One region of the Kitasatospora sp. NBC_01266 genome, then DNA from elsewhere that is predicted to be linked to it. Evidence: riboswitches for the same ligand, from Rfam matches in the RefSeq annotation. Region 1 holds a riboswitch; each other region holds the start of a gene.
The links. A riboswitch is a leader RNA that binds a small molecule or an ion and turns the genes downstream of it on or off. The one in region 1 is predicted to bind S-adenosylmethionine.

Region 1 (6,923 bases):
AGGTCCAGGTGCAGGTACTCGACCACGCGGGAGGACCGGGTCACGTCGAACCGGGTCAGGTTGCCACAGAGCGTGCAGCGCCAGCGGGTCTCGGCGGTGGGCACGGGGACGGGCATGAGCGTGGTCCTCTCGGCTGGTACCTGGTCCGGTCCGTGTGCCGGCCAGGTCTCAAGCCTAGGGCCTGACGCTGGGACGGCGGGCACCGGATACCGGTTCCCATCAGCCCTCCGGCCTGCTCGAACGCCTGCACGCACAACCCGTACGCGTGCCCGCACGCGCACTCGCCCGCCCGCTCACCCACTCGCCGTACACGACGGTGTCACGACCGCACCGGCGCGGAATGGATGCGCCCATGGCAGACCAGCGCCACGACGGACCGACCCCGCTCGTCAGCTACCTCCTGATCGCGCTCAACTGCCTGGTGTTCCTGGCCGGCCCGAGCGGGATCAACCCCGCCTACGGCTCGAGTGCGCCCGCGCGCGCCTGCGCCGCGCAGCACTACCAGCAGCGTTGGGGCGCGATCCCGGCCGAGCTGCTGAGCAACCGTCCGCTGACCGCCGCTCAGCTGGCCGGCCTCACTCCCCCGCTGCCCGGCTGCCCGCTGCTCGCCACCCCGCACAAGGTGCCCGCGCTCTCCGCGCTCAGCTCGCTCTTCGTGCACGGCGGCTGGCTGCACCTGCTGGGCAACATGCTCTTCCTCTATGTCTTCGGCGCGGGCGTCGAGGAGCGGCTGGGCCGGCTGCGCTTCCTCCTCTTCTATCTGGCCGTCGGCGTGCTGGCCAACTACGGCTACGCGGCCCTCGGCGGGCACGGCCCCGAGTCGCTGCGCCCGCTGGTCGGCGCCTCCGGGGCGATCTCCGGGGTGCTCGGCGGCTACCTGCGCCTCTATCCGCGGGCCCGGGTGACCACGCTGGTCCCGGCCCTGCTCTTCCTGCCACTGCGGCTGCCGGCCTGGCTGGTGCTCGGCCTCTGGTTCGCCGTCCAGTGGTGGTCGCTGCGCCAGGCCGGCGGCGGGGTCGCCTACCTGGCCCATGTGATCGGTTTCAGCGCCGGGTTCCTGGCGCTGTGGGTGGCGGCCCGACGTGCCGGATACGCTGGCCCCACCGTTCCCCAGCCTCCGGCCGGGGGGACCCCCATCCCAGGAGCCCAGCCGTGATCACCGCCATCGTGCTCATCAAGACCAGCGTCGACCAGATCCCCGAGATCGCCGAGGCCATCGCCGCGATCGAGGGCGTGAGCGAGGTCTACTCGGTGACCGGCGGGTACGACCTGGTCGCCATGGTGCGGGTGCGCCGCCACGACGACCTGGCCGAGGTGATCCCCGGCCGGCTCAACAAGGTGCCGGGGGTCGCCCACACCGAGACCCAGATCGCCTTCCGCACCTACTCGCAGCACGACCTGGAAGCCGCCTTCGCGCTCGGTCTGGACGGCTGACGAGCCGTCGGCCGGTCAGCGCCGGGTGTCGGCGACGCAGCGCCCGCCCTCGTTGCGGTAGTTCCACCGCGCGCCGTCGCTGACCAGCTCGCGCACCGCGCCCAGGAAGCGGTCGATGTGCTCCTCGGGCGTGCCCGCCCCGAAGCTGACCCGGATCGCGTTCAGGCTGCGCTCCCCCGGCAGCGAGGGCTCCGGCGCCCCGCACTCGGAAGGTCCTGCCTCTTCCCCCCCGAGCAGCGTGCGCACCAGCGGGTGCGCGCAGAACAGCCCGTCGCGCACCCCGATCCCGTACTCGGCCGAGAGCGCCGCCGAGAAGTGCGAGCTGTTCCAGCCCTCCACCACGAAGGAGAGCACGCCGACCCGGGCCGCCTCGGCACCGAACAGGCTGAGCACCTTGACCTGGGGGATCTCGGCCAGGCCCGCCGTCAGCCGGTCGATCAGGTACCGCTCGCGGGCCTCCAGCGCCTCGAAGCCGGCCTCGGTCAGCGCCCGGCAGGCCGCCGCGACGGCGTAGGCGCCGATCACGTTCGGCGAGCCGGCCTCGTGCCGGGCCGGTCCCTGGTGCCACTCGACGGCCACCGAGCCGTCCGCTTCCCGGGCCACGGTGCGCGAGGCACCGCCGCCGGCCAGGTAGGGCGCGGCGGCGTCCAGCCAGTCGCTGCGGCCGGCCAGCACGCCCGCGCCGAACGGGGCGTAGAGCTTGTGACCGGAGAAGGCGACCCAGTCCACGTCCAGCTCGCGCACCGAGACCCGGTGGTGCGGGGCCAGCTGCGCGGCGTCCAGCACCACCCGGGCGCCGTACCGGTGCGCGACCCGGGTCAGCTCGGCCACCGGCCACAGCTCACCGGTGACGTTGGAGGCGCCGGTGACGCAGAGCAGTCGCGGCCCCTCGGGGAACTGCGCGAGCGCCTCGGCCAGCGCGGCCACCGCCTGCTCGGGGGAGCGCGGCGCCCGCAGGTAACTGACCGGCAGCCCGGCCTGCGCCCAGGGCAGCAGCGAGGCGTGGTGCTCGGTCTCGAAGGCGAACACCCGGGTGCCCGCCGGCAGCGCGCCGGCCAGCAGGTTGAGCGAGTCGGTGGTGGCCCGGGTGAAGACCACCTGGTCGCCCTCCCGCAGCTCGAGGAAGTCGGCGACGGTGCGCCGGCTCTGCTCGAACAGGTCGGTGGAGAGCTGCGAGAGGTAGCCGGCACCGCGGTGCACGCTGCCGTAGTACGGCGCGTAGGCGGCCACCTCGTCCCAGACCCGCTGCAGGGCGGGGGCGCTGGCCGCGTAGTCGAGCGCGGCGTAGCCGACCTTCTCGCCGGAGACCAGCGGGACCTGGACGTCGGCACCGAGCACGGCGAGGGGGGCGCAGAGGTCAACGGAGGTGGACATACGGATGCACTCCTTCGGGGTCAGGACCCCGGGAGTGTGAAGACACCGGTGGTCCGCGCTTGCCGTGCGGACCTGTCGCCGCCTGGCCTGGTCTTCACCCAGGGCACCCCGCCACGGACGGAGGGTTGCCGGACAGCAAGCTGGGGCTTGTCGCGCTGTCACTCATGACCTGGCGAAGACTGTAGATCAGCGCCCGAACCGTGGTCAAACACCCTTCCAGCATGCGGACAGCGAAAGACCCGTGGGCGCCAACGGCCCACGGGTCCGGAACAGGTGACGGAGGATCAGCGCCCGGTGGCCTCGGCCCAGCGCTTGAGGGTGTCCTGTGCCTCGCCGGAGTCGATCGCGGCGGCGGTGCGCACCATCGCGGCGGCCAGCTGCTCGACCAGCGGGGCCTCGGTCAGCTCGAGCGCGACCAGCGCCGCCGCCGAGTTCAGCACCACCGCGTCGCGCACCGCGCCGCGCTCCCCGGCCAGCAGCCGCCGGGCCACGTCGGCGTTGTACTCGGCGTCCGCTCCGCGCAGCGCCTCGATGCCGACCAGCTCGATGCCGAGCTCGCGCGGGTCGAGCACGGTCTCGGTGACCGCGCCCTGCCGCACCAGCCAGACCCGCGAGGTGGTGCAGACGGTCAGCTCGTCCAGCCCGTCGTCACCGCGGAAGACCAGCGCGGTGGAGCCGCGCTCGGCCAGCACCCCGGCGATCAGGCCCGCCAGCCGGGTGTCGAAGCAGCCGACCGCGTGCGCGGTGACGTGGGCCGGGTTGGTCAGCGGCCCGAGGATGTTGAAGGCGGTGGCCACCCCGAGGTCGCGGCGGGCCGGGGCGGCGTGCCGCATCGCGGGGTGGAACTTGGCCGCGAAGCAGAAGGTGAGGCCGACCTCCTCGGCCACCTCGGCCACTCGGCGCGCGCTCAGGTCCAGCTTGATCCCGAGCCGCTCCAGCACGTCGGAGGAGCCGCTGGCCGAGGAGGCGGCCCGGTTGCCGTGCTTGACCACCTTGGCGCCGGCCGCCGCCGCGACGATGGCCGACATGGTGGAGATGTTGACGGTCTTGGCCCGGTCGCCGCCGGTGCCGACGATGTCCACCGCCGGCCCGGGGATGTGCAGCGGCTCGGCGTGCGCGTACATCGCCTCGACCAGCCCGGCGACCTCGGCCACCGTCTCGCCCTTGGCCCGCAGCGCCACCATGAATCCGGCCACCTGCACCGGGCTGGCCTCACCGCTCATGATCCGGTCCATCGCCCAGGCGGCGTCCGCCCGGGACAGGTCACCGCCGTCCAGCAGGGTGCTCAGCAGGTCGGGCCAGGTGCGGACCACCTGCGCGGGGTCCGCACCGCCGTTCGCAGGGTTCACATTCACCATGGCCTACTCCAGCTCGCATGCTCGTTACGGAGGGATGCGGCCAGCCTAGCGACCGGCGAAGGGCCGCCACGGCATCCGCGGCGGCCCTTCTCTCCTGCTGAGACGGCCGCCCCGCCCGGGGCGGCCCTCCGTCCAGCCCGGCTGTCAGCGTGCGAGGCTGCGCGCGCCGAGCCGGGCCCGCAGCAGCTTGGCCACCGCCTCGGCGAGCGCGACCGGGTCCACCGGCTGGGAGATCGCCGCGTCCGCCCGGCTCCAGGCGGCCAGCCAGCTGTCCTGCGGCCGGCCGATCAGCACCAGCACCGGCGGGCAGCCGTAGATCTCGTCCTTCACCTGCCGGGCCAGCCCCAGGCCGCCGGCCGGCACCGCCTCGCCGTCGAAGACGCAGAGGTCCACGCCGCCCTTCTCCAGCGCCCGGAGTACGGCCGGCACGGTGGCGCACTCCAGATAGTCGACCTCCGGCAGGTCGGCGGCCGGACGGCGGCCGAGCGCCGAGGTGACCTGCGCCCGGGTGTTGCGGTCATCGCTGTAGACGAGAACGGTGAGCGTCTCGTCACTCGTGTGCGTCGCCATCGACCTGCTCCCATGTGATCCAGACCACGTCCAGCACGGTGGATGCTACTCCCGATCAACCGCCGCGGAGGGCGACTGGCGCGATCTCTTCCGGATCGGCGCGACATCGACGGCGGTATCGACTCCGGGCGAGTCCGGCGTCAGCCCCGGTCCGAAGATCACCCCGGCAGCCACCGGGCCATCACCCGAGCGGGCGAGGACGCGTCACCCTCGGCGGTACAGTCCACTCGGACGGCCCAGAGCGCTACCGCACCCGCACTCCGTCCGCCGTCAGGACGCGCCGCGCGAACGGGTGGTCAGACCGGACGCGCCGTCAGAAAAGTCCGATCGGCGCGACGAAAGCCCTCGTCAGCGGACGCACGCCGGGTACGCACGGCCCGCCGCGCAGCCATCCGGGCATACCGCACGCACCGGACACTCCGAGGGAGACCCCCCGGCGTGAAGACGGAATAAGGGACCGACATAATGTCGGTCGTGGCGACAGCAACAGCAGTAGAAACCGGGCACGCACATGGATCGGTCAACCGACCGAACATGACCAGCGTCGGAACCATCGTCTGGCTGAGTTCCGAGCTGATGTTCTTCGCGGCCCTCTTCGCGATGTACTTCACGGCACGATCCGTGATGGGGCCAGGCTTCTGGGCGTCGAAGGCTCATGCCCTCAACGTTCCTTTTTCCTCCGGGAACACCACGATCCTGGTGCTCTCCTCGCTCACCTGTCAGCTCGGCGTCTTCGCCGCCGAGCGCGGTGACGTCAAGAAGCTCCGCACGTGGTTCTCGATCACCTTCGTGATGGGCGCGATCTTCATCGGCGGCCAGATCTACGAGTACACCAACCTGGTGAAGCACGACGGCATCTCGCTGTCGTCCGACCCTTACGGTTCGGTGTTCTACCTCACCACCGGCTTCCACGGGCTCCACGTGACGGGCGGTCTGATCGCCTTCCTGCTGGTGCTGGGGCGGACCTACGCAGCCAAGCGGTTCACGCATGAGCAGGCCACCGCGGCGATCGTCGTGTCGTACTACTGGCACTTCGTCGACGTGGTCTGGATCGGCCTCTTCGCGACCATCTACCTGATCAAGTAACCGATCAGGTCGCTGGCCGCCGGCCGGACCCGTATGCCCTCACCGGCGCCGGGTCCTTTGCCCGTGCCCACGCCAGGCCGATGCTCCGCGCACCGGGCCTCCACCAGCCGACCAGATCCTGATCCTGACACCGGGGTTATTCCGTGAAAAAGCTCTCCGCACGACGGCGCCACCCGCTGGCGGCGCTGGTCGTCCTACTCTTCGCCCTCGCGGCCACCGGGGGGCTGTATGCCGTGTTCGCGCCCGCCGAGGCGGCCAAGGCCGACAGCTCCGCGCAGTCGCTCCAGATCGATGAGGGCAAGCGCCTCTTCGCTGTTGGCTGCTCCTCATGCCACGGCCTGAACGGTGAGGGCAGCTCCACCGGCCCGAGCCTGGCGGGCGTGGGCTCCGCCGCGGTCGACTTCCAGGTCGGCACCGGCCGGATGCCCGCCCAGCAGCCGGGCGCGCAGGTCCTGAAGAAGCCGAACATCTACAGCCAGGACGACATCGACGCGATGGCCGCCTTCGTCGCTTCGCTGGGCCCCGGCCCGGTGACGCCGACCAAGGACCAGTACACGTCGACCGAGACCGACGCCATCTCCAAGGGTGGCGAGCTGTTCCGTACCAACTGCTCGCAGTGCCACAACTTCGCTGGTGCTGGTGGCGCCCTGACGCAGGGCAAGTTCGCGCCTTCGCTGGAGAACGTCGACGCGAAGCACATCTACGAGGCCATGCAGACCGGCCCGCAGAACATGCCCTCCTTCCCCGACACGACCATGCCGGAGAAGCAGAAGCAGGAGATCGTGGCCTTCGTCCGCTACCAGGCGAACGACGCGCCCAACCCCGGCGGTCTCTCGCTCGGCAGCCTCGGTCCCGTGACCGAGGGTCTGTTCGGCTGGATCTTCGGTCTCGGCGTCCTGATCGCCATCGCGATCTGGGTCGCCGCTCACACCACCAAGGCCAAGAAGTCATGAGCCACGACATGTCAGACGACAAGCTGCCGGCGGACACCGCCGAAGGGCACGGCGAGGTAGCCGCTGCCGACAACCCGTTCGCGGACCCGGGCCTGCCGGCCCACGAGGTGCGCCGGACCGACATCGACGAGCGGGCCGCCAAGCGGGC
Region 2 (6,923 bases), 970 kb from region 1:
ACGGGTCGTGGGCGTCGGGGACGGTGCCCGCTCCGCCGCCGTTCTTCGGCTTCCACTGGTGCGCGCCGGCGGGGCTCTTGGTGAGCTCCCACTCGTAGCCGAAGAGGATCTCGAAGAAGGTGTTGTCCCAGGTCACCGGGGTGGTCGTCCAGGCGCCCTCAAGACCGCTGGTGATCGTGTCGGCGCCCTTGCCGGTGCCGAACGAGTTCTTCCAGCCGAGGCCCTGCTGCTCCAGCGGGGCCGCCTCGGGGTCGGGGCCGACGCTGTCCGCCGGGCCCGCGCCGTGGGTCTTGCCGAAGGTGTGGCCGCCCGCGATCAGGGCGACGGTCTCCTCGTCGTTCATCGCCATCCGGCGGAACGTCTCGCGGATGTCGCGGGCCGCGGCGAGCGGGTCCGGGTTGCCGTTGGGGCCCTCCGGGTTGACGTAGATCAGGCCCATCTGGACCGCGCCGAGCGGGTCCTCCAGCTGCCGGTCGCCGGTGTAGCGCTCATCGCCGAGCCAGGTGGTCTCGGGGCCCCAGTAGACGTCCTCGTCGGGCTCCCAGACGTCGGCCCGGCCGCCGCCGAAGCCGAAGGTCTCGAAGCCCATCTCCTCCAGGGCGACGTTGCCCGCCAGGATCATCAGGTCGGCCCAGGAGAGCGACTGGCCGTACTTCTGCTTGACCGGCCACAGCAGGCGGCGGGCCTTGTCGAGGCTCGCGTTGTCCGGCCAGCTGTTGAGCGGGGCGAAGCGCTGCTGGCCGGCCCCGGCGCCGCCGCGGCCGTCGCTGATCCGGTAGGTGCCCGCGCTGTGCCAGGCCATCCGGATGATGAACGGGCCGTAGTTGCCGTAGTCGGCGGGCCACCAGTCCTGCGAGGTGGTCAGCACCCCGGCGATGTCCCGCTTCACGGTCGGCAGGTCGAGGGAGTTGAACGCCTCGGCGTAGTCGAAGTCCGCACCGAGCGGGTTGGCCACGGCGGGGTTCTTGGCGAGGATCTTCAGGTTGAGCCGCTCCGGCCACCACTGGCGGTTCCCGCCCCCCTGGGTGGGGTGCGCGGCACGCCCGTGGGCCACCGGACAGCCGCCCGTGCCCTCCGACTTCGCGTCTACGACGATTGCCTCATGGTTCTCAGACATGGTGAATCCTTCCTGACCAGGCGGACTACGGTGCTCAAGAACTGCAGGTGGTGAAATGGTCCGGGTGGGTCCGGGTACCGGTGGATGACCTCGGCCTCGTCGCTCGGAGAACCGCGGGCGCCGGCAGCGGCGCGGTGCGAGACCGACGGCCGTCGGCTGCGGGGACCGTCGCCGCGCGGCTACGCCGCGGCGGTTCGTCACGTCCTGGTCTCCTGCCCGTACCGGAGCCTTCCCGTCCCTTGGCTTACAACCCAATCCGATCCTACGATGGACAGAGTCCAAGTCAAGAAGCATGCCAATCCCATATCCGATCGGAGCCCGGACGCCCACTGGTAAACTCCGGGGTTTCCCGCCGAAGCCGAGTTAGGTGAACCGATATGAGTGACCTGCTGGAACGACTGCGCGGGCGTGGCTGGCGGCTGACCTCGCAGCGACGGGTCGTGGCAGAGGTCCTCGACGGCGACCACGTGCACCTGACCGCCGACGAGGTGCACGCCCGCGCGGCACAGCGGCTGCCCGAGATCTCCCGGGCGACCGTCTACAACACCCTGGGCGAGCTGGTCTCGCTCGGCGAGGTCAGCGAGGTGGCCACCGACGGCCGCGCCAAGCGCTACGACCCCAACGCGCACACGCCGCACCAGCACCTGGTCTGCTCCAGCTGCGGCGCCATCCGCGACGTCCACCCGGTGGGCAACCCGCTGGCCGACCTGCCGGCCGAGGAGCGGTTCGGCTTCACGGTCTCCGAAGTCGAGGTCACCTACCGCGGGTTGTGCCCGGCCTGCGCCTGAGGGACCCGGCAGCGCGGCGACAGGTGGGACAGGTACGCCCGGGACACCCGGGGGACCACCCCGGTCCGACCGTCGGGCTCCGCCACCAGCGCGAGCCGCGAGTTGATGCCCCACCACGCTCCCCGAGGACTTGCCGCCGCTCGTCGGCGCGGACTGCCTGCACCTTAGCGGCCCGCGCGGGAGTTGGGGGGCTTCACCGCGCATTGACGCGCGGTGTGGCATGTCGGACGTCACCCGCTCGGTGCGGGCCGCCGGCGACTTCGGCGACTGGCACACCGTTCGCCCGGCTGCCCCGCTCGCGTTCGGCGGGGCAGCCGGGCGTCACACATCACGCGGCGTCAGAAATGACGCGGCGTCAGGAGTCGCGCCGCGTCACGAGTTGCTCAGGGGCAGGCCGGGCGGGTTGACCTGCGAGCTGCTGACGGCTTCGTTGGACAGGTTCCAGGCGGCCAGCCACTGCGCGTACTGTCCGTTCTCGATCAGGTAGTTGATGGCGTCCGCGATGGGTTTGGCCAGGCCGCTGTCCTTCTTCACGGTCGCGCCGATCAGCCCCTGGAGCGTGGCGCCCGCTCCGGAGAACTTGCCCGCGTTGCGGGTCGGGTTGGTGGTCGCCGCGTCCTGGGTGATGTGGTAGGCAATGCCGGGGTTGGGGCCGAAGTAGGCGTCGATCTTCCCGCCGGCCAGCGCCAGGTAGACGGCGTTGTTGTCCGGGAAGTACTTGACGGTCAGGTCCTTGCCCTCGGCCTTGAGCTTGGCCTGCCACTCCAGCAGGATCTTCTCCTGGTTGGTGCCGGAGCCCACCGCGACCGTCTTGCCCGCCAGACTCTCGTAGTCGCCGTCGAAGTTCCAGTTGCTGCTCTTCAGGACCTCGAAGGCCAGGTTGTCCTGGCGGTAGGAGGCGAAGTCGTACTTCTTCTTGCGGTCTTCGGTGTCGGTGATGTTGGAGAAGCCGACATCGGTCCGGCCGCTGTCGATGCCCACGAACAGGTTCTCCCAGGTGGCGTTGGAGACCACCGGCTTGAGGCCGAGGACCGCCGCCACCAGGCGGCCGAGGTCGGGCTCGGCGCCGGTGAGGGTCTGCTGGTCGCTGCCGACGTACGCCAGCGGTGGGAACCCGGCGGGCAGCGCGCCGACCCCGATGGCCAGCTTTCCGCTGCTGATCAGCGGTTTCGGCAGCTCGGCCCGGATGGCGGCCACCTCGGACACCTTGAGATCGGCCTGCTTCGCGGCCCCGTTGGACAGGGCGCCCACCGTGACCACACCGGCTGCGGCCTGGTCGGTGGACGCGGTGGTCGAGCCGGCGTCGCTCCCGCAGGCGGCGAGGCTGACGCTGAGGGTGGTGACCGCGGTGCCGGCGGCGAGGCCGCGCAGGAGTCTGCTGCGGAGGCTGGAGCTGGGCATGGTTGTCCTTGATCGTTCGGGGTGGCTGCCGGGCGGGCAGATGGGCAGGTGGGGAGGGGCGGTCCGCGGGTCAGAGCACCCTGCTCAGGAACTCCCTGGTCCGCGGCTGCCGCGGGTTGTCCAATACCTCGGCGGGCGGGCCCTGTTCGAGGATCCGGCCGCCGTCGAGGAAGACGATGTGGTCGGCGACCTCGCGGGCGAAGCCGATCTCGTGGGTGACGATGATCAGGGTGGCGCCGCTGGTGGCCAGGTCCTTGATGACGGCCAGCACCTCGCCGACCAGCTCCGGGTCCAGCGCGGAGGTGGGTTCGTCGAAGAGGATCACCCCCGGTCGCAGCGCCAGCGCCCGCGCGATCGCCACCCGCTGCTGCTGCCCGCCGGACAGCTGGCGCGGATAGGCGCCGGTCCGGTCGGCCAGCCCCACCCGGCCCAGCAGGGTGCGTGCCAGCTCCTGGGCCTGGGGCTTGCGCAGCGCTCCGGTGGCCACCGGAGCGGCGGCCACGTTGTCCAGCACGGTCAGGTGCGGGAAGAGGTTGAAGTTCTGGAAGACGAAGCCGATCCGGCCGCGTTGGGTGAGGATCGCCCGCTCGCTCAGCTCCTTCAGCCGTTCGCCGTGCCGACGTACGCCGATCAGCTCGCCGTTGACGCTGACGTGGCCGATGTCGGGCTTCTCCAGGTGGTTGATCACGCGCAGCAGGGTCGACTTGCCCGAGCCGGACGGCCCCAGGATCGCGGTGACCTGACCGGCCGGGACCGTCAGGTCCACGCCGTCGAGCACCCGGTGGGTGCCGTACCACTTGTGCACGTCATGGACCGCGACGGCGGCCGGGGCGGCTGCGTCGACCGGGATCCTCGGGGTCCTCGGGGTCAGGGTGCTCATACCGCCGTCTCCTGTCGCAGGCGCGCCCGCACGGTTCGCAGGCCGACACGCAGCCGCTGCAACGGGGTTGGTGGAAGAGCGCGCAGCGCTCCGCGTGCGTAGTGGCGCTCCACGTAGAACTGGGCGACCGAGACCACGCTGGTGAGGATCACGTACCAGACGGTGGCGACCAGCAGCGGCGGCACGATGTCGCCGGGGTAGGTGCTGCCCAGGCTCTGCACGGAGCCGAACAGGTCGAGCAGCGAGACGTAGAAGACCAGCGAGGTGCTCTTCACCAGGCCGATCAGCTGGTTGACGTAGGAGGGGATGATGGCCCGCAGGGCCTGGGGGAAGACGATCCGGGCGAACTGGTAGCGCCTGGGCAGTCCGAGTGCGGCTGCCGCCTCGTGCTGGCCCTGGTCGACGGAGAGCAGGCCGGCCCGCACCACTTCCGCGGCGTACGCGGCCTCGTTCAGGCTCAGCCCGACAACCGCCACCACGAGGTCGGTGGCCAGCTTCGACTCGTCGAAGTGCGCGAAGGCGGGTCCGAACGGCACTCCGATGCTCAAACTGTGGTACAGCGCACTGAAGTTGTAGAGGAACAGCAGCACCACGATCAGCGGCACCGAGCGGAACAGCCAGATGTAGACCCAACTGGCCGACCGCAGGACCGGGTTGCTGGACTGCCGGGCCAGGGCGAGCAGGATGCCGCCCAGCAGTCCGAGGACGGCGCTGTAGGCCGTCACCTGCAGCGTGACGAACAGGCCGTGGGTGATCACCGGGCGGGCGAACCAGTACTGGAACCGGTCCCACTGGTAGAACCGGTTGGTGACCAGCCCGTGCCCGAGCTGGGCGAGCAGCACCAGGATCGCCGCGGTGCCGATCCACCGGCCGGGATGCCGCAGCGGGATGACCCGCCCCCGGCCTGCGGCCGGGGGCACCCCCACGGCGGACCGCGGGCGCGGCGGCGCCGTGTCGGTGGGCTCGATGGGCTCGGCGGGCTCGGCGGGCTCGGCGGGTTGGGCGGGCGTGCTGGTCGGCGGCGGGGGAGGGACCGCCTCGGATGGCGGTGCCGCGCCCAACGGCACGGCAGGGACAAGGGATTCACTCATCGAGGACTCCAGCGAGTTCCCGCACTCCACCCGCCGCGTGGTCGCGGCCCGGCGGAGCGAGGACACCCGGGCGTGGCACAGCACATCGCACCGGGTGGGACGGACGGGAGGGGAGCGCCGCGCGGGGCGGGCGTCAGGAAGTCGTCAGCGCGGACAACGGGCGCTGCGGGTGGCCGTACAGAGTGCGCTGCTGACGCGGAGCAGGTCGATGTGACGGCTCAGGTAGGCGGCGGCACGGCGATGACGCCGGCCGGCCGCCGTCCCCGAACCTGCGTACATCGCCGCCACCATCGCCATCCGCCCCGCAGGGCCTCGCGCTTACCGAAATCGTCTCGGCCCGGTCGTCACCTGGGGCACCCCACCGCGACGCGAGGGTTGCCGGTCAGCAAGCCAGGGCTTGTCGCTGACGCTCATGACCGTTCTGCGCCGGACAGTAGGCCCTGGTCGGGATGTGCGTCAACGTTGCCCGGCCGCAGGGTGAGACGGCGGCGCGGGCGGGGCGGTGTCGGCCGGTCGGCCCGGTCGTGCCCGCACCCGGGGGAACACGGCCGGTCATGATCCGTGTTCTCCCGAAGAGGATTGTGTCCGACCGGGATGCCGGGTAGCTTGCAGTCAGGTTGTGAGTGTCGGCGTCAAGTCCCGGCACGCGCGAACGTGAACGGCCGAGAGCCGACCGGGATGGAGGTGGCGAGGGTGCGGGAAGCCGCTGAGCCTGCCACCGCGGTCGTCGCCAAGGCCCGGTGCCGCGTCGCCACCACGTACTCGCGGCGCCACATCGATCTGCAGCGCGTCGCCGCCGCCCTCTGTCCGGCGTACCAGCGCATCGCCGCTTAGTCGCTAGTCGCTTTCGCATCCTTTCCCCGCTTTCCTCCTTTTCGCCGACCTGCCGACCCGCCAGCCCGGCCGCCGTACGGGCGTGGACGTGGACGTGATGTCGGCATGCCCACAGGGAGCAGTTCGCCCATGCCTGGACCAGCCCAGCCCGGACCGTCAACTCCACCTATCCACCTGGCCGTTGCCCTCGACGGCGCCGGCTGGCATCCCGCGGCCTGGCGGGAGCCGGGTGCCCGGCCCGGTGAGCTGCTCACCGCGCGGTACTGGTCCGAGCTGGTCGCCGAAGCCGAGCGGGGCCTGCTGGACTTCGTGACCATCGAGGACTCGCTGAGCCTGCAGTCCTCCCGGTACACCGGCCCGGACGGGCGGACCGACCAGGTGCGGGGGCGGCTGGACGCGGTACTGATCGCCGCCCGGGTGGCGCCGCTGACCCGGCACATCGGGCTGGTGCCGACCGCGGTGGTCACCCACACCGAACCGTTCCACCTCTCGAAGGCGATCGCGACCCTCGACTACGTGAGCGGTGGGCGGGCCGGGGTCCGGGTGCAGGTGTCCGGCCGCTCCGACGAGGCCGCGCACTTCGGCCGCCGCACGGTGCCGCCGCTGCGGATCGAGGAGTTGGCCTCGCCGGCCGGGCAGGCGCTGCTCGCGGAGCTCTTCGACGAGGCCGGCGACTGGGTCGAGGTGCTGCGGCGGCTGTGGGACAGCTGGGAGGACGACGCGGAGATCCGCGACGCCGGGAGCGGGCGCTTCATCGACCGCCGCAAGCTGCACTACATCGACTTCGAGGGCAGCAGGTTCAGCGTCCGGGG
Region 3 (6,923 bases), 2.2 Mb from region 1:
CCCAACCCGGGCACGGTGGACCGCCAGACGGCCTTCAACGAGTTCGCCCAGGGCAAGGTCGCGATGCTCAACGGCCACCCCGCGCTGGTCCAGGAGGCCCAGCAGGCCAACATCGACTTCGGCACCGCGCCGATCCCGCAGAAGGACCCGCAGGCCAAGGTCGGCACGCTCGGCGTGGCCGACTGGATGATGGCGTACTCCGCGAACGGGCACGAGGCGCAGATCCGCAGCTTCCTCGACTTCGTCTACAGCAAGGCGAACACCCTTGCCTTCGACGAGCAGTACGGCCTGCTGCCGGTCACCCAGGACGCGCTGGCCGACATGACCGCGAACCCGCAGTACGCCGCCCTCAAGCCGTTCCTGGACGCGCTGCCGGGCGCGGTCTTCTACCCGCTGGGCGACCCGGCCTGGGACAGCGTCAGCGGCCGGATCAAGACCGAGATCGGCAAGGCGGTCCAGGGCGACCCGCAGCCGGTGCTCAGCGGCCTGCAGCAGTACGCCGTCGAGGAGGCCAAGCAGCTGCGTCCGCAGTAGGCCCGCCCCGCGGGCACAATGGCCCCATGGGTGAGCTGACCGAACGCGAGCTGGCGGTGCTGGCCCTGGAGGGCGCGGGTTGGCGCACCCAGGGCGCCAAGGAGCAGGCCGTCCGGGAGCGGTTGGGCATCTCCGCCACCCGGTACTACCAGCTGCTGAACGGCCTGCTGGAGCGCCCCGAGGCGCTCGCGCACAGCCCGGTGCTGATCAACCGGCTGCGCCGGATCCGGGACGCGCGCCGCGCCGAGCGTTAGCCGGGGCGGGCCCTGGGTAGGGCTACGACCATGGGCATCGCGCTGCAATCGACCACCCCCGCGGGCCGCGAGGGCCTCGCCGCCGTGCTGGCCGACCCGGCCGGTGCCGTCCTCGCGCTGGACTTCGACGGCACCCTCGCGCCGATCGTCGCCGACCCCGAGCAGGCCTACGCGCACCCCGCCGCCGCCGCGGCGCTGGCCCGGCTGGCGCCGCTGGTCAACACGGTGGCGGTGGTGACGGGCCGTCCGGTGCGCAGCGCGGTCCGGCTCGGCGGCTTCGACCGGCTGCCGGGCCTGGAGCGGCTGGTGGTGCTGGGCCACTACGGCGCCGAGCGCTGGGAGGCCGGCGAGCTGACCGCTCCCGAGATCCACCCGGGGGTGGTCGCCGTCCGCGCCGAACTCCCGGCCCTGCTGGCCGCGCTGCCGGCTCCCGAGGGCAGCCGGATCGAGGACAAGGAGCGCTCGATCGCCGTCCACACCCGCCAGGCCGCCGACCCGCAGGCCGCTCTGGAGCTGCTGCGCGCCCCGCTGGCCGAGCTGGCCGCCGGCCACGGCCTGGCCGTCGAGCCGGGCCGCTTCGTGCTGGAGCTGCGCCCGCCCGGCGTGGACAAGGGGGCGGCGCTGACCGGCCTGCTGCGCGAGCGCGGCGCCCGGTCGGTCCTGTACGCCGGGGACGACCTGGGCGATCTGGCCGCCTACGCGGCGGTGGAGAAGCTGCGGGCCGAGGCGCTGCCCGGACTGCTGGTGGCCAGCGGCCCGGTGACCGGCGAGCCGCCGGTGCGCGAGATCGCCGAGCGGGCGGACCTGGTGGTGCCGGGCCCGGCCGGGGTGGTCGAGCTGCTGGAGCTGCTCGGTCAGGCGCTCAGCTCCGCCAGCTGAGCCAGGAACCACTGCTGCGGGGAGAGCGCGGTGGCGGCCGTGGCCAGCCGCTCGGTGCGCTCGCGCCGCTCTGCCGCCGGCATGGTCAGCGCCCGGTGCAGCGCCTCGGCGGTGCCCACCACGTCGTACGGGTTGATGCCGAGCGCGTCCTCGGCCAGCTCCGGGTAGGCGCCCGCCTCGCGGGAGAGGACCAGCGCGCAGCCCGCGTCGGAGACCACCGGGACCTCCTTGGCGACCAGGTTCATGCCGTCCCTGATCGGGTTGACCAGCGCCACGTCGGCCAGCCGGTAGGCGGCCAGTGAGCGGGCGAAGTCGTCCTCGACCTGGAGTATCAGCGGCTGCCAGGAGTCGGTGGCGAACTCCTCGGTGATCTCCTGGCTGATCCGCCGCACGGCCGCGGTGTACGCGCGGTACTCGGCCAGGTCCTGCCGGGAGGGGTAGGCGAAGGCGATGTGCACCACCCGCCCGCGCCACTCGGGGCGGCTGCGCAGCAGGTGCCGGTAGGCCAGCAGGCCGCGCACGATGTTCTTGCTCAGCTCGGTGCGGTCCACCCGGACGATGGTCCGGCAGCCGCCCACCGCCTCGCGCAACGTGGCCAACCGCTCCTCGACGTCCGCCCGGTGCGCCCGCTCGCGCAGGAAGTCGGCATCGGCGCCCAGCGCGTGCACGCCGAGCCGGGTGGTGCGGCCCTGGTAGCTGACCGAGAGCTCGGCCCGGTCGACCTTCGCGTCCAGCACCCGCTCGCAGCAGTCGGCGAAGGCCTCGGCCCAGCGCCGGGTGTGGAAGCCGGCCCGGTCGGCGCCGAGCACACCGGTCAGCACGGCGGCGGCCAGCGCGTCCGGCAGCAGCCCGAAGTAGTCCACCGGGGCCCACGGGATGTGCAGGAAGTAGCCGATCCGCAGGTCCGGCCGCAGCTCGCGGAGCAGCGCCGGCGCCAGGGTCAGGTGGTAGTCCTGCACCAGCACCGCCGCGCCCGGTGCCGCCTCGGCGGCCAGCGCCTCGGCGAAGGCCCGGTTGTAGGCCTCGAAGGCGCTCCACTGCTCGGCGGCGGTGGCGTCGAAGACCGGCGCGGTCGGGGTGTCGTAGAGCAGGTGGTGCAGGAACCAGAGGGTGGAGTTGGCCACCCCGTTGTACGCGCGGTCGAAGACCTCCGGGTCGATGTCCAGCATCCGGACGGCCTGTCCGCCGACGTCGAAGCCGCCCTGGTCCAGCCGCCCCTGCGGCGAGCGCCGGGCCGCCTCGCGGTCGGCCTCGCCGAGCGCGGCGCAGACCCAGACGGTGTTCGGGTCCTCGATCGCGGAGAGCCCGGAGACCAGCCCGCCGCCGCCGCGCTTGAGGGTCAGCGACCCGTCCGGGGCGCTGCTGAAGGAGACCGGGCCCCGGTTGGATGCCACCAGGACGCGGGCGCGCGTGTGATCGGCCATGTCTCTCCTTGTCGGAAGCCGTCGGCAGACGAGATGGTGACTTTCTGCTGACACACCGACAGCGCTGTGTAGTACTCTGGCTCCCCGCTCTCGGAGCAGCGGTCAGGGCTTGGCCGTCATGAGGCTCCTCGGGGCCGGGGGAGAAGCCGCCTCGACCTTCGGGGTGGCGGAGTCACGTCTTCAACCTTGCCGGAGGCGGCGGACGCCAAACCCGGACAGCGGTCATGAAGATCCGGCCGGGTACTCCGGCCGTTCGATCATGGGGGGCCGCTCAAGGGCGGCCACCTCATGGCTGTGCGCGGTGAACTCGCGAGTCAGGGCGTCCCGGGTGAACTGGGTCAGCACCGGGCGGGCCAGGCCCTCGGCGGCCTTCAGGCGGTGGGTGCGGTCCAGCCGCTCCAGCGCGGTGCGGTAGATGGTGGCGGCCATCCGGCCCAGCGCCTGGCTGTCCTGGTGGCGGTGGTGGCGCACCCCGACGTCCACCTGGGCCAGCGCGTCCAGGCCGACCAGTTCCAGCGCGTCCACCAGCAGGCCGAGTTCCACCCCGTAGCCGGTCGGGAAGTGCAGCTGCTCCAGCAGTGAGCGGCGGGCCGCGTACTCACCGCCGAGCGGCTGGACGAAGCCGGCCAGCTGGGGCCAGTGCAGGTTGAGCAGCGGCCGGGCGACCAGTTCGGTGACCCGCCCGCCGCCGGCCGGTACCACCGCGCCCCCGGTCTCCAGCGGCCGGTCGTACATCGCCTTGACCAGCTGCAGGTCCGGGTCGGTGAGCAGCGGGCCGATGATGCCGGAGACGAAGGCCGGGTCGAACTCGCGCAGGTCGGCGTCGATGAAGCAGACGATCGCGCCGCTGGTGACCAGCAGCGAGCGCCAGAGCACCTCGCCCTTGCCGGGCACCGGGGGCACCCGGGGCAGGATCTCGTCGCGGTGCACCACCCGGGCGCCGGCCGCCGCGGCCACCTCGGCGGTCCGGTCCACCGAGCCGGAGTCGACCACCACCAGCTCGTCCACCAGCGGCAGCCGCTCGATCAGCTCGCGCCGGATCACCTCGACGATCCCGCCCACCGTGGACTCCTCGTCCAGCGCGGGCAGCACCACGCTCACCGTCCCGGCCGGCCCCGCGGCGCGCTTGGCGGCCAGCAGCCGGTCGGCCGACCGGTCGGCCGACCGCCAGGACCGGCGGCGCAGCCAGTCGGCCACCTCAGGCAGTGGCGCGGGGCTCTGCTCGGCAGGCAAATCTCGCTCCTCGTAACTCTCGTCTCGCGTGGCGGACGGTCAGGGTCAGGCGTCCGGCCTTCGGTTACAGTCTTCGTACTGCGGTCAGACCTTCGCACGTCGGGGTCGGTCGCAGCGCGAGACCAGTACAACGCAGGACCACAACTTCACAGAGCTCATCCAGAGGGACTGAGGGAACGGCCCGTCGACGTCCCGGCAACCTTCTCGCCCGGCCATCGCAGGTGCCGGCGGGACAGGTGCCAATTCCGGCCTGTGGCGCGACCGCGCCACGGGGAAGATGAGGAGAGAGGCCTCCGCCATCATGGCTACCGCTACCCCTGCACCCTCCGCGACCGTCGACCTCGGCCCCGCCGCCGCGCTGTCCTGTCGCGAGTGCGGCACCCGCTTCCCGCTCGGCCCCAGCTTCGCCTGCCTGGAGTGCTTCGGCCCGCTGGAGATCGCCTACGACTTCGCCGGCTACGACGCCGAGCAGCTGCGCAAGCAGATCGAGGCGGGACCGGCCTCGATCTGGCGCTACGCCCCGCTGCTGCCGGTGCCCGCCGACGTGGCCGGCAAGCCCAACCTGAACCCCGGCTGGACCCCGCTGGTGAAGGCGGACAACCTGGGCCGCGAGCTCGGTTTCACCGCCCAGCTGCACGTCAAGGACGACTCCGGCAACCCCACCCACTCCTTCAAGGACCGGGTGGTGGCCTGCGCCATCGAGGCCGCCCGCGCCTTCGACTTCACCACCCTGTCCTGCTCGTCCACCGGCAACCTGGCCGGCGCGGTGGGCGCCGCGGCGGCCCGCGCCGGGTTCAAGTCCTGCGTCTTCATCCCGCACGACCTGGAGCAGGGCAAGGTCGTGATGGCCGGTGTCTACGGCGGCGAGCTGGTCGGCATCGAGGGCAACTACGACGACGTGAACCGGTTCTGCTCCGAGCTGATCGGTGACCCGGCCGGCGAGGGCTGGGGCTTCGTCAACGTCAACCTGCGCCCGTACTACGGCGAGGGCTCCAAAACCCTGGCATACGAGATCTGCGAGCAGCTCGGCTGGCGGCTGCCGGAGCAGCTCGTCATCCCGATCGCCTCGGGCTCCCAGCTCACCAAGATCGACAAGGGGCTGCAGGAGCTGATCAAGCTCGGCCTGGTCGAGGACCGGCCGTACAAGATCTTCGGCGCCCAGGCGGCCGGCTGCTCCCCGGTCGCCGCCGCCTTCAAGGCCGGCCGCGACGTGATCAAGCCGGTCAAGCCGGACACCATCGCCAAGTCGCTGGCGATCGGCAACCCGGCCGACGGCCCGTACGTGCTGGACATCGCCCGGCGCACCGGCGGCGCGGTCGAGGACGTCACCGACGCCGAGGTGGTGGCCGCGATCAGGCTGCTGGCCCGCACCGAGGGGATCTTCGCCGAGACCGCCGGCGGGGTGACCATCGGCGTGCTCAGGAAGCTGGTGGAGAACGGCCTGCTGGACCCGGCCAAGGAGACCGTCGCGATCAACACCGGGGACGGGCTCAAGACGCTGGACGCGGTCGCCGACGCCGGGCTGACCGCGACCATCCGGCCGACCCTGGAGTCCTTCCGGGCCGCCGGCCTGGCCTCCTGACCCACCCCCAGCACGCAGCGAGCGAGGAGTAACCCCATGAGCGCGACCGTCCGCATTCCGACCATCCTGCGTACCTACACCGACGGCAGGTCCGAGGTGAGCGCCGAGGGCGCCACCCTGCAGGAGGTCATCGCCGACCTGGAGCAGAACCACCCCGGAATCGCCCAGCGGATCCTGGACGAGGCCGGCAAGCTTCGCCGCTTCGTCAACGTGTACGTGAACGACGACGACGTGCGATTCGCCGAGGGCCTGGCCACCGCGGTCGGCGACGGCGCCGGCGTGTCGATCATCCCGGCGGTGGCCGGCGGCTGCTGACCGCCCGTCACGGCTCTTCGGCAGGCGCTCGGGGCGCCGTGCCCCGTCGGCCATCGGCGGGGCGCGGCGCCCCGAGCCGTGTCCGCGGTGGTCCCCGGGAGGGCATAGGCTGTCCCCGACTTCCGCCTCCGGTTCTGGTGCGCGGCTGGAGAGCGGCTCGGGGCGTCCCGGGTCCTGAGACGCCAGCTGCCGCTGTATCAACCGAATCATGTCGGCGCCGCGTCAGAATTCTTTGGGCTATTCGTGAGTTTCGTCCGCTATGTCCCAGGTGAAATGACGAGTTCTGTCGCATTCCTCCCCTGCTATCCCTTCACGGCCTCGTCGAATTGGCGTTCAGTGGGCCTGTTGCACAGGGCTCCGATGCGGATACATTCAGCCGCGGTCGATGCATTCGCCTGCTCCGTCGGCGCCAACTGGCTTCCGGGGGTGGGGCGCTGCGGCATGCAGGAGTGCGCCCAGGGGGGTTTCCTCGGGCATCTCCGCCAGACCCGCGCTCGTGACCTGCGGGCGCGTGAAGGGCCAGCACAGCACTAGGGGAGTTCGGAATGGCTCAGGGCACCGTCAAGTGGTTCAACGCGGAGAAGGGCTACGGCTTCATCGCGGTCGACGGTGGTGCGGACGTGTTCGTCCACTACAGCGCGATCCAGATGGACGGCTACCGCACCCTTGAAGAGGGCCAGCGGGTTGAGTTCGAGATCTCCC

Region 2: linked by a shared signal. The riboswitch ahead of OG403_RS06965 (amino acid ABC transporter permease) and the one ahead of OG403_RS10655 (aminotransferase class V-fold PLP-dependent enzyme) in region 1 are both predicted to bind S-adenosylmethionine.
Region 3: linked by a shared signal. The riboswitch ahead of thrC (threonine synthase) and the one ahead of OG403_RS10655 (aminotransferase class V-fold PLP-dependent enzyme) in region 1 are both predicted to bind S-adenosylmethionine.

Annotation. Positions count from the first base shown of each region.
Region 1 covers NZ_CP108458.1:2,539,225-2,546,147, forward strand. The annotation lists gene OG403_RS10640 (hypothetical protein) at 1-116, opposite strand, end outside; gene OG403_RS10645 (rhomboid family intramembrane serine protease) at 353-1,156, shown strand; gene OG403_RS10650 (Lrp/AsnC ligand binding domain-containing protein) at 1,153-1,434, shown strand; gene OG403_RS10655 (aminotransferase class V-fold PLP-dependent enzyme) at 1,450-2,808, opposite strand; SAM riboswitch class IV at 2,859-2,978, opposite strand; gene trpD (anthranilate phosphoribosyltransferase) at 3,093-4,166, opposite strand; gene OG403_RS10665 (hypothetical protein) at 4,311-4,736, opposite strand; gene ctaE (aa3-type cytochrome oxidase subunit III) at 5,202-5,822, shown strand; gene qcrC (cytochrome bc1 complex diheme cytochrome c subunit) at 5,966-6,775, shown strand; gene qcrA (cytochrome bc1 complex Rieske iron-sulfur subunit) at 6,772-6,923, shown strand, end outside.
Region 2 covers NZ_CP108458.1:1,567,430-1,574,352, reverse strand. The annotation lists gene katG (catalase/peroxidase HPI) at 1-1,117, opposite strand, end outside; gene OG403_RS06980 (Fur family transcriptional regulator) at 1,495-1,905, shown strand; gene OG403_RS06975 (ABC transporter substrate-binding protein) at 2,278-3,306, opposite strand; gene OG403_RS06970 (amino acid ABC transporter ATP-binding protein) at 3,377-4,186, opposite strand; gene OG403_RS06965 (amino acid ABC transporter permease) at 4,183-5,277, opposite strand; SAM riboswitch class IV at 5,587-5,695, opposite strand; gene OG403_RS36680 (putative leader peptide) at 5,872-6,111, shown strand; gene OG403_RS06960 (LLM class flavin-dependent oxidoreductase) at 6,241-6,923, shown strand, end outside.
Region 3 covers NZ_CP108458.1:4,746,391-4,753,313, forward strand. The annotation lists partial or broken gene OG403_RS20805 (extracellular solute-binding protein) at 1-534, shown strand, start outside; gene OG403_RS20810 (DUF3263 domain-containing protein) at 561-788, shown strand; gene otsB (trehalose-phosphatase) at 819-1,667, shown strand; gene OG403_RS20820 (alpha,alpha-trehalose-phosphate synthase (UDP-forming)) at 1,643-3,091, opposite strand; gene OG403_RS20825 (glucosyl-3-phosphoglycerate synthase) at 3,314-4,324, opposite strand; SAM riboswitch class I at 4,477-4,608, shown strand; gene thrC (threonine synthase) at 4,626-5,906, shown strand; gene OG403_RS20835 (ubiquitin-like small modifier protein 1) at 5,943-6,221, shown strand; gene OG403_RS20840 (cold-shock protein) at 6,767-6,923, shown strand, end outside.